Linked DNA regions of Chelatococcus sp. HY11. The protein of the gene in region 2 interacts with the protein of the main gene of each other region in a pairwise test. Links are inferred from orthologs where the notes say so. Each region holds a gene or a part of one and is shown on either strand. Other genes may lie near its edges. The genes, in order: eno, rpe and KIO74_RS28665.

Evidence for each region.
Region 1: the proteins of rpe (region 2) and eno interact in binary tests that used the Escherichia coli proteins (3 or more experiments, as listed by UniProt). The link is inferred for Chelatococcus sp. HY11 from one-to-one orthologs.
Region 3: the proteins of rpe (region 2) and KIO74_RS28665 interact in binary tests that used the Escherichia coli proteins (3 or more experiments, as listed by UniProt). The link is inferred for Chelatococcus sp. HY11 from one-to-one orthologs.

What each region holds. Positions count from the first base shown.
Region 1 is NZ_JAHBRX010000001.1:1,083,448-1,086,575, forward strand. The notes cover bases 155-3,128. They hold eno (phosphopyruvate hydratase), read right to left. Parts: upstream 2,300-3,128; coding sequence 1,010-2,299; downstream 155-1,009. Other genes in these bases: pdhA (pyruvate dehydrogenase (acetyl-transferring) E1 component subunit alpha), read right to left, coding at 155-252; KIO74_RS05145 (FtsB family cell division protein), read right to left, coding at 447-821; queF (preQ(1) synthase), read left to right, coding at 2,497-2,961; KIO74_RS05160 (thiamine phosphate synthase), read right to left, coding at 3,099-3,128. Also shown: more of pdhA, read right to left, coding at 1-154. UniProt on the Escherichia coli protein: Catalyzes the reversible conversion of 2-phosphoglycerate (2-PG) into phosphoenolpyruvate (PEP). It is essential for the degradation of carbohydrates via glycolysis.
Region 2 is NZ_JAHBRX010000001.1:442,095-445,178, forward strand. The notes cover bases 1-2,930. They hold rpe (ribulose-phosphate 3-epimerase), read right to left. Parts: upstream 1,843-2,930; coding sequence 1,159-1,842; downstream 1-1,158. Other genes in these bases: purB (adenylosuccinate lyase), read right to left, coding at 1-1,050; KIO74_RS02170 (NAD(P)/FAD-dependent oxidoreductase), read left to right, coding at 2,020-2,930. Outside these bases: more of KIO74_RS02170, read left to right, coding at 2,931-3,084. UniProt on the Escherichia coli protein: Catalyzes the reversible epimerization of D-ribulose 5-phosphate to D-xylulose 5-phosphate.
Region 3 is NZ_JAHBRX010000002.1:1,722,267-1,725,282, forward strand. Bases 8-2,869 are described here. They hold KIO74_RS28665 (fructoselysine 6-kinase), read left to right. Parts: upstream 8-922; coding sequence 923-1,816; downstream 1,817-2,869. Other genes in these bases: KIO74_RS28660 (SIS domain-containing protein), read left to right, coding at 8-807; KIO74_RS28670 (ABC transporter ATP-binding protein), read left to right, coding at 1,829-2,869. In the rest of the region: more of KIO74_RS28660, read left to right, coding at 1-7; more of KIO74_RS28670, read left to right, coding at 2,870-3,016. UniProt on the Escherichia coli protein: Catalyzes the ATP-dependent phosphorylation of fructoselysine to fructoselysine 6-phosphate. Functions in a fructoselysine degradation pathway that allows E.coli to grow on fructoselysine or psicoselysine.

The DNA.
Region 1 (3,128 bases), 640 kb from region 2 along the record:
GACGGCCTCCTGGCCGATGTAGAGATGGCAGAAGCCGCCGATGAGGCCCATGCCATACATCTGGCCGGCCTTTTCCTCGAAGCGGCGGATAAGGAGCATCTCGCGGAAGGCGGCGAGGTCCTGATCCTTGGTGAAATCTGCTGGAGACGTGGAGCCCGCCCTGGCGGAATTGCGCGCTGTGGCGGCTGTTTTCTTCGCCGGCGCCTTCGTGGCGCGGCTGCCGCGGCGGGAGCCGGCGGCGTCTGAGGTCACGGAGTCAATCTTGGCGTCCGAGCGCGAAGATTTTCGAGCAGCTAGGGACATCAGCATCCTCCCGAAGCGAGTTCTTGAGAGAATATGTAACGTACCCCCGCGCTATTGGCGAGCCCCAAACCGCATAAATATTAGATACAACTGCAACTAACAGCCTGAAAACGCGCGGCTTTTTCAACTTAACCGATTTCGGGTTAAGGAGGAGACGACCCGCGCGTGACGGGTGAAGCGAAGGACTTCGCCCCTCCGTCTGTCTCAGCATTAAGTAGTATAACGACTTCGTTTTTATGCACAAATCCAAGTGTCTGGCGGACCTGGCCATCGAGCACGTCATAGTCGATCGTGTCGGCGCGCAGCATCGAAGCTCGCTTCTCCCATGAGGCCCGCTCGGCCTTTAGCGTTGTTAGTTCTTCCGTGAGCTGGAACATCTCACGCTTCAGCTCACGCTTGGCTTCGAGACCACGCGCGCCGTGGTGCGCATGGAAGACGAAATAGCCCACGATCGCGCTCGATATTGCATAGAGCGCGAGGGGGATGAGGACAGCACGGCGACGTTTGCGAACTACCATGCGAGCATCGTGCCCGGTCGTGGTTAAAAAGCTGTTAGGAGACCGGGCTGCGGCAGGCCCTACAACAAAAAATGGCCGGGACTTGCCCGGCCATTGTCGTCATTGCGAAGCTGTTGCGGCGAGATCAGAGCATTGTCAAGCGAAGGCGATATCAGTTCGCGGGAAGACGATGCGTCGCAACAAATGCTCTAGCCGCGTGCCAGCGCGGCGAGCGCCGCGCGGCCGGCATAGCGCGCCTCGGTGTCGAGTTCCTGCTCGATGCGCAGGAGCTGGTTGTACTTCGCGGTCCGGTCCGAGCGGGCGAGCGACCCGGTCTTGATCTGCCCGCAGTTCGTGGCGACCGCGAGGTCGGCGATCGTCGAATCCTCGGTCTCGCCCGAGCGATGGGACATCACGGCGCGATAGGCGCTGCGCTGGGCGAGATCAACGGCCGCGAGCGTCTCGGTCAGCGAGCCGATCTGGTTCACCTTCACGAGGATCGCGTTGCCGACGCCCCGGTTGATGCCTTCCTGGAGACGCGTGACATTGGTGACGAAGAGGTCGTCGCCGACGAGCTGCGTCTTCGTGCCGACAGCGTCTGTCAGGCCTTTCCAGCCGTCCCAGTCGTCCTCGGACATGCCGTCCTCGATCGAGGCGATGGGGTAGTCCGCGACGAGCTTGGCGAGATAGGCCACCTGCTCCTCCGGCGAGCGCGTCTTGCCCTCGCCGGCATACACGTATGAGCCGTCCTTGAAGAATTCCGTCGCCGCGCAGTCGAGCGCCAGGACCACATCGCGGCCGGGCTCGAAGCCGGCGGTGCGGATGGCCTGCATCACGAAGTCGAGCGCCGCTTCCGCTGACGGCAGGTTCGGCGCGAAGCCGCCTTCGTCGCCGACATTGGTGTTGTGGCCGGCGTCCTTCAGGGCCTTCTTCAACGTATGGAAGATCTCGGCGCCGGTGCGCAGCGCCTCGGAGAAGTTCGGCGCGCCGACCGGCATCACCATGAATTCCTGGAAGTCGATGGGATTGTCCGCGTGGGCGCCGCCATTGACGATATTCATCATCGGCACGGGCAGGACGCGCGCCTGGGTGCCGCCGACATAGCGGTAAAGCGGCAGGCCACTCGCCTGCGCGGCGGCCTTGGCGACCGCCAGAGATACGCCGAGGATGGCATTGGCGCCGATTCGCGACTTGTTCGGCGTACCGTCGAGTTCTATCAGGGCCTCGTCGATCCGCACCTGGTCCTGGGCGTCCAGACCGCCAATGGCCTCGAAGACCTCCGTGTTGACGGCATCGACGGCCTTCAGCACACCCTTGCCGAGATAGCGCGACTTGTCCCCATCACGCAGCTCCACCGCCTCATGGGCGCCCGTGGAGGCGCCGGACGGGACGGCGGCACGGCCGAAGGAGCCATCTTCCAGCGCGACATCGACCTCGACGGTGGGATTGCCGCGACTGTCGAGTATTTCACGGGCGACGATATCGACGATCGATGTCATGAAGCATCCTCCCAGCCACCAGCGGGCTGTACAATTGACGACGGGCCGCCCACGGCGCGGACGGCAGCCTTGGAAACACCGTCCGGCTTTTACGCCAACTGCTCCGGGCGGCAAAGGGCCGATACGCGGATCGTTTCCGGGCTTGCGCCCGGAGGCCGCGTCGGCCACAGAACTCGGCGTAAAAGGATGACACCGAGATGACAAGCGAACTCAAGCCTGCAAACTTGCAGCTGGGCAAGCCCAGCGCCCTGCCCGCCTCGCCCGAGGAGGCCGAGCTCGACCGGGTGCCGAATCCGCAGGCCGGCACGCGCTATGTCGCGCGTTTCACCTGCCCGGAGTTCACCTCCCTCTGCCCGGTCACCGGCCAGCCCGACTTCGGCATTCTCGTGATCGATTATGTGCCGGATCAATGGCTCGTCGAGTCAAAATCCCTGAAGCTCTATCTCCACGCCTTCCGCAATCACGGCGCCTTCCATGAAGACTGCACGGTCTCGATCGGGCTGCGCCTCGCGGCCCTTCTCGAACCCGTGTGGCTTCGCATTGGCGGCTACTGGTATCCGCGCGGCGGGATTCCGATCGACGTGTTCTGGCAGACCGGCGCCCCACCCGACGGCCTGTTCCTGCCCGATCAGGGCGTGCCGCCCTATCGCGCGCGGGGATAGGCGCGAGGCAGGGTCTTCCTCCAAGCGTCGTGGCATGTCGACCTTCGGAATGGATCCCCTTGCCGTCGCGCAGCGACGGCAAGGGGATCCATGAACACGACGCAGCGGGAGGGCAACACCGGTCCGCAAGGCTTCCGCTACGGCGCGGTGCCGTTCCAGGCCTTGAC
Region 2 (3,084 bases):
CCGGTCGAGGTTCTTCTGCATGTTCTCGGGATAAACCACGAGCTTGTCGATGACGCCGGCAAGGCGTGCTAGCGCGAAGTCGAGCGTGACGGTCGCGTCGGGCCCGATCATGCGCTCCACGGAGGAGTGCGAGATGTCGCGCTCATGCCAGAGCGCCACGTTCTCCATCGCCGGCAGCGCGTAGCTGCGCACCATGCGCGCGAGGCCCGTGAGGTTTTCCGTCAGCACCGGGTTGCGCTTGTGCGGCATCGCGGAAGAGCCCTTCTGGCCTTCCGAGAAGAACTCCTCGGCCTCGTAGACTTCCGAGCGCTGGAGGTGGCGGATCTCGGTGGCGAGGCGCTCGATCGACGAGGCGATAACCCCGAGCGTCGCGAAGAACATGGCGTGCCGGTCGCGCGGGATGACCTGCGTGGAGACCGGCTCGACGGCAAGCCCCATCTTGTCGGCCACATAGGTCTCGATGCGTGGGTCGATGTTGGCGAAGGTGCCGACGGCGCCGGAGATCGCGCAGGTCGCGACCTCCTCGCGCGCGGCCACGAGGCGGTCGCGGTTGCGCTTGAACTCGGCATAGGCCTGCGCGAGCTTGAGGCCGAAGGTGACCGGCTCGGCGTGGATGCCATGCGAGCGGCCGATGGTCGGCGTCATCTTGTATTCGAAGGCGCGCCGCTCGATCGCCGCGAGCAGGATGTCGATATCCTTGAGGAGGATGTCGCTCGCCTTGACGAGTTGCACGTTGAAGCAGGTGTCGAGCACGTCTGACGATGTCATGCCCTGGTGCACGAAGCGCGCTTCCGGCCCGACGATCTCGGAGAGATGGGTCAGGAAGGCGATGACGTCGTGCTTCACCTCGCGCTCGATGGCGTCGATGCGCTCGACGTCGAAGGTGGCAGCGGAGCCCTTCTCCCAGACCTTGTCGGCAGCTTCCTTCGGCACCACCCCAAGGTCCGCCAGCGCCGTCGTGGCATGGGCCTCGATCTCGAACCAGATGCGAAACTTCGTTTCCGGCGACCAGATAGCAACCATCTCGGGGCGAGAGTAGCGGGGGATCATCACCTATTCCTCGGTTGAGCGGGGCGGCCGTGTCTTGTTCTTGGCGGCCTCACCTATAATGCTGACAAAACCTGTTGGCTTCATCCAGTCTCTTGAAGTCTTTTGGCCTCAGGCCCATTCGCCGCGAGCGGTCTCGGCGGCCTTGCGAATAGTGTCGATATGGCCGGCATAATGTGCGGCGCCGTCCTTGAACACCGCCGAGCCGGCCACCAGAACGTCGGCACCTGCGGCGATAACAAGCGGGGCGGTCTTTGCCGTGATACCGCCGTCAACCTCGATATGGATATGGCGCCCGGCGACCATGGCGCGGATCGTGGCGACCTTCTCCACGGCCGACGGAATGAAGCTCTGCCCGCCGAAGCCAGGATTGACGCTCATCACCAGCACGAGATCGACGAGATCGAGCACATGGGCGACGGCTGACGGGGGTGTTGCCGGATTGAGCGCGACGCCCGCCTTCTTGCCGAGCGCCCGGATGGTCTGCAGCGAGCGGTGCAGGTGCGGGCCGGCCTCGGCATGGACCGTGATGAGATCGGCGCCGGCCTTGGCGAAGGCCTCGAGATAGGGATCGACCGGGGCAATCATGAGATGCACATCGAGCATCTTCGATGTCATCGGGCGGATGGCGCGCACGACCTCGGGCCCGAAGCTGATATTCGGCACGAAATGGCCGTCCATCACATCCACATGGATCCAGTCGGCGCCGGCCGCGTCGATAGCACGCACTTCCTCGCCGAAACGGGCGAAATCGGCGGCGAGGATCGAGGGGGCGATGAGAATGGGGCTACTCATGGATGTGGTTGCCATTGCTGCCAAGGTGAGCGGTCAGGATGTGCGAGACCGGCAGGTAGCACGCCCGTCGCGGTGCGGCAAATCACAGGAGCCAATAAAGCCTTATGAAGATGGTGTTGCACCGCCAGAAAAGCTATGCAAGCTCGTCATTTCACAGCGCGGTCATCGAGGGATTCCATGCAATCTGACGTCGTGGTGCTCGGCGCGGGCATCGTTGGTATTTCCGTTGCACTTCATCTGCAGAAACGTGGTCGCTCCGTCGTGCTCCTCGATCGCCGTGGTCCGGCGCAGGAAACCTCCTTTGGCAATGCCGGGCTGGTGCAGAGCGAAGGCGTCTACCCCTATGGCTTCCCACATGATTTCGGCGCGCTGCTCCGCTACGGCCTCAACCGCACCATCGATGCGCATTATCACCCCTCGGCGCTGCTCGATCTCGCGCCCTTCCTGTGGAAATACTGGCACCATTCCCGTCCGGCCCGTCATGCGGAGATCGCCAAGAAATACGCGACCTTGATCGCGCATTGCGTTCAGGAGCACGACGCCCTGGCGCGCGAGGCGGACGCCACGCAGTTCTTCAAGCGCGACGGCTGGTTCAAGGTCTTCCGCACGCCCCAGCAGCGCGACTTGCGGCTGGCTGAGGCCGAGCGCTGGCATCGGGAGTTCGGGCTCCGCTATCGGGCCCTCGACTTGCCGACGCTTGAGGCGGAAGAGCCGCATCTCGCTCCCGTCCTCATCGGCGGGCTGCACTGGACCGAGCCGACGACGATCAATGACCCGCATGGGCTGGCCGTTGCCTATTTCAAGCATTTCGAGGCTCTCGGCGGCCGTTATGTCCAGGGCAATGCCGCAACCCTCGAGAATGTCGGGCAAGGCTGGCGCCTCGTCACGCCGCACGGGCCGCTGACGGCCGGCACGGCCGTCGTGGCGCTGGGGCCATGGGCGGACATGGTAACGAAGCCGCTCGGCTACCGGCTGCCGCTCGCGGTGAAGCGTGGTTATCACATGCACTACCGGCCGGCGGGTGATGCGAAGCTGAACCATCCCGTGCTCGACACGGAGCGCGGCTATTTCCTGGTGCCGATGGCACGTGGCATCCGCCTGACCACGGGTGCCGAATTCGCGCGGCGCGACGGCATGAAGACGCCGGTGCAGCTCGCGCGGGCCGAGCCCATCGCGCGGGAGTTCTTCCCGCTCGCCGAGCGGCTCGACAACGAGCCCTGGATGGGCGCGCGGCCCTGCACG
Region 3 (3,016 bases), on a different replicon or contig from region 2:
TGTGACCTGCGCATCGAGCGTATCAACGCGACGGAATTCGAGACGCGACGCCCGAAGCCGGTCAACGAGAAGGCCGTGGTGCTGCTGACCTCGCATAACGGCGAGACCGAGGACACGGTGGTCGCCGCGCGCTGGGCGAAAACCACGGGCGCGGTCACCGTCGCGCTGACAGCGGGCCATGAGAGCGGGCTCGCCAAGATCTGCGATCACCTGCTCCCCTACAGCCGTGAACTGCCGGGGATGCCCAAGACGCTCGTCGCCTATCTCTTCGCGGCGCATCTTCTGAAATATCTCGGCAATCCGGTCGGTGCCCGCCTCGTGCGCGATCTTGAAGCGATGCCGGCACGTCTGCACGAGATCAAGGATGCAGAGCGTGAGCGCGGCATGGAACTCGCCCGCCGCTATAAGGACGAGAACATCTATTATGTTCTCTCCAGCGGCATCCTGTCGGCACTCAATTACCAGTATTCGATCTGCATCTTCAACGAGATGCTATGGCTCGACGCGTCCGACATCCATTCCGGGGAATTCCGCCACGGGCCGTTCGAGGTGGCGGACGCGGACATGGCCTATATCTTCCTCATGGACAATGGCGAAAACCGCAAGATCGATCAGCGCGCGCTGAAATTCACCCGGCGCGTCACGGACAAGATCATCACCTTCGACGCCGGCCGTTACGAGGACGTATCACCCCTCCTGTCGCCTTTCGTCATCGGGGTCACCTGGTACTGGTTTGCTCATACGCTTTCGGTGCTGCGTGAGCATCCGCTCTCGGTGCGCCGCTACATGTGGAAGGTCGACTATTGATGGCAAAGCGCCCGCCAGCATCGTTGCCGGACCATCGCATGCGCGTGTCGCATCGGGTGGAACGCGGCTTGCGGGCGCGTGCCTGCCTCTTCGACCATTTGGGCAGGAGGCAAGCATGATCGCGACCGACGACGATTTGCGTGGTTTGCGCGTGATAGGGCTCGGCGACAATGTCGTCGACCGCTATCTCAACGCCGGGGTTATGTATCCCGGCGGCAATGCGCTGAATTTCGCGGCCTATGCCAAGATGCTGGGCGCGGACGCAGCGTTCCTCGGCACGTTCGGGACAGATCGCGCCGGCCATCATGTCCGCGCGACGCTTGACGTGCTTGCGATACCGACCACGCATTGTCGCGTTGTCGAAGGCGCGAACGGCCATGCCGATGTGCGGATCGTTGACGGAAATCGCGAGTTCGTCTCTTCCAACAAGGGCGGTGTCGCGCGCGAACATCCCTTCGTGCCGGCCCAGGCCGATCTCGACTATCTCGCGCGCTTCGCGTTGGTGCATACCAGCTGCTACAGCCACCTCAATTCCCAGCTCACGGTGTTGCGTCCGGCCTGCGCGCTCCTGTCCTACGACTTCTCCTATCGCTGGCAGGTCGATGATCTCATCGGCCCCGTGGCGCCCCATCTCGATTTCGCGGCGCTGTCAGCCGGCGATGTCGGCCGCGAACGCGCCATGGTCGCGCTCCGCGAGACGGTGGCGCAGGGCTGCGGCCTCGCGCTGGCGACACTCGGGCCCGAGGGCGCGATCGCTTATAATGGCGAGGACTTCATCACAGTGGCGCCGAAGCCGACCGAGGTGGTGGACACGCTGGGCGCCGGGGATGCCTTCATCACCGCCACGCTGCTGTCGCTCGTCGCTGCCGGCTGGCGTCGCGGCGTGCGTCCGCCAGCCGGCGTCATCCGCGCCGCACTGGACCGGGGCGCTGAATTCGCGGCGCAGATCTGTCGGGTCGAGGGTGCTTTCGGCCATGCCGCGCCGATCGACGCCGAAACACCGGCTTGAGGCAGAGGCGCGATGCTCGAAGTCAGGAACCTCTCCATAGCCTTCAAGACCGCAGCGGGCCTCAAATCCGCCGTGCGCGACATCGGCTTCACGATCAAGCCGGGTGAGATCCTTGGCCTGGTGGGTGAAAGCGGCAGCGGCAAGACCATCACGTCTCTCGGCGTGATGGGTCTGTTGCCGCCGAACGCTGTCGTCACAAGCGGTGAGGTTCTGGTCGATGGCGTGGACATGCTCAAGCTCGCGCCGGCCGAACTGCGCAAGCTGCGCGGCCGCCATGTGGCGATGATCTTCCAGGATCCGATGGCATCGCTCGACCCCATCTTCACCTGCGGGGATCAGATCGTCGAGGCGATCCTGCTGCACGAAAGCATCGGCAAGGCAGCCGCGCGCCGCAAGGCGCTTGAACTCCTGGAGAAGGTTCGCATCCCGGACCCTGCCCGCTGCATGCGCTCCTATCCGCATGAATTGTCCGGCGGGCAGTGCCAGCGCGTCATGATTGCGATGGCGGTGTCCTGCAAGCCGCGCATCATCATCGCCGACGAGCCGACGACAGCGCTTGACGTGACGGTTCAGAAGCAGGTGCTGGACCTGCTGCGCGGCCTCAACAAGGAAGTCGGCGCCGCGATCCTGCTGATCACCCACGACCTCGGCGTGATCTATGAGGTCGCCGACCGCGTCGCCGTCATGTATGCCGGTGACATGATGGAGGAGGCAGCCACGCGCGACCTCTTCGCCAAGCCTCAAAGCGACTATACCAAGGCTTTGATCGACTCCATGCCGGCGCTCGGCCTGCGGCAGGAGCGCTTGCCCGTCATCGAGCGCGATGGCGAGGGCCGGGTGCGCAGCGTCCGGCCGCAGCCGCGCACGCGAGCCGCGGAGACGGCTGTGCCCATCGGGACGGATGTCCGTCCGCTGCTTGAGCTCAAGGATCTGCGCAAATCCTATTGGGTGAAGCCATCGCCGCTCTCGGCGCCGGTTGAGATGCGCGCTGTGGACGGTGTCAGCTTCTCCATCGCGCCCCGCACCACGCTGGGGCTTGTCGGTGAATCCGGTTGCGGCAAGACCACGCTGTCGCGGGCGGTCATGCGTCTGTCCAATCCGGATTCCGGGCAAATCCTGTTCAAGGATCGGGATATCGCGCGATTGCCGGAACGCGCCATGCGCCCGTTTCGCCGCGAGATCGCGATGGTCTTTCAGAAC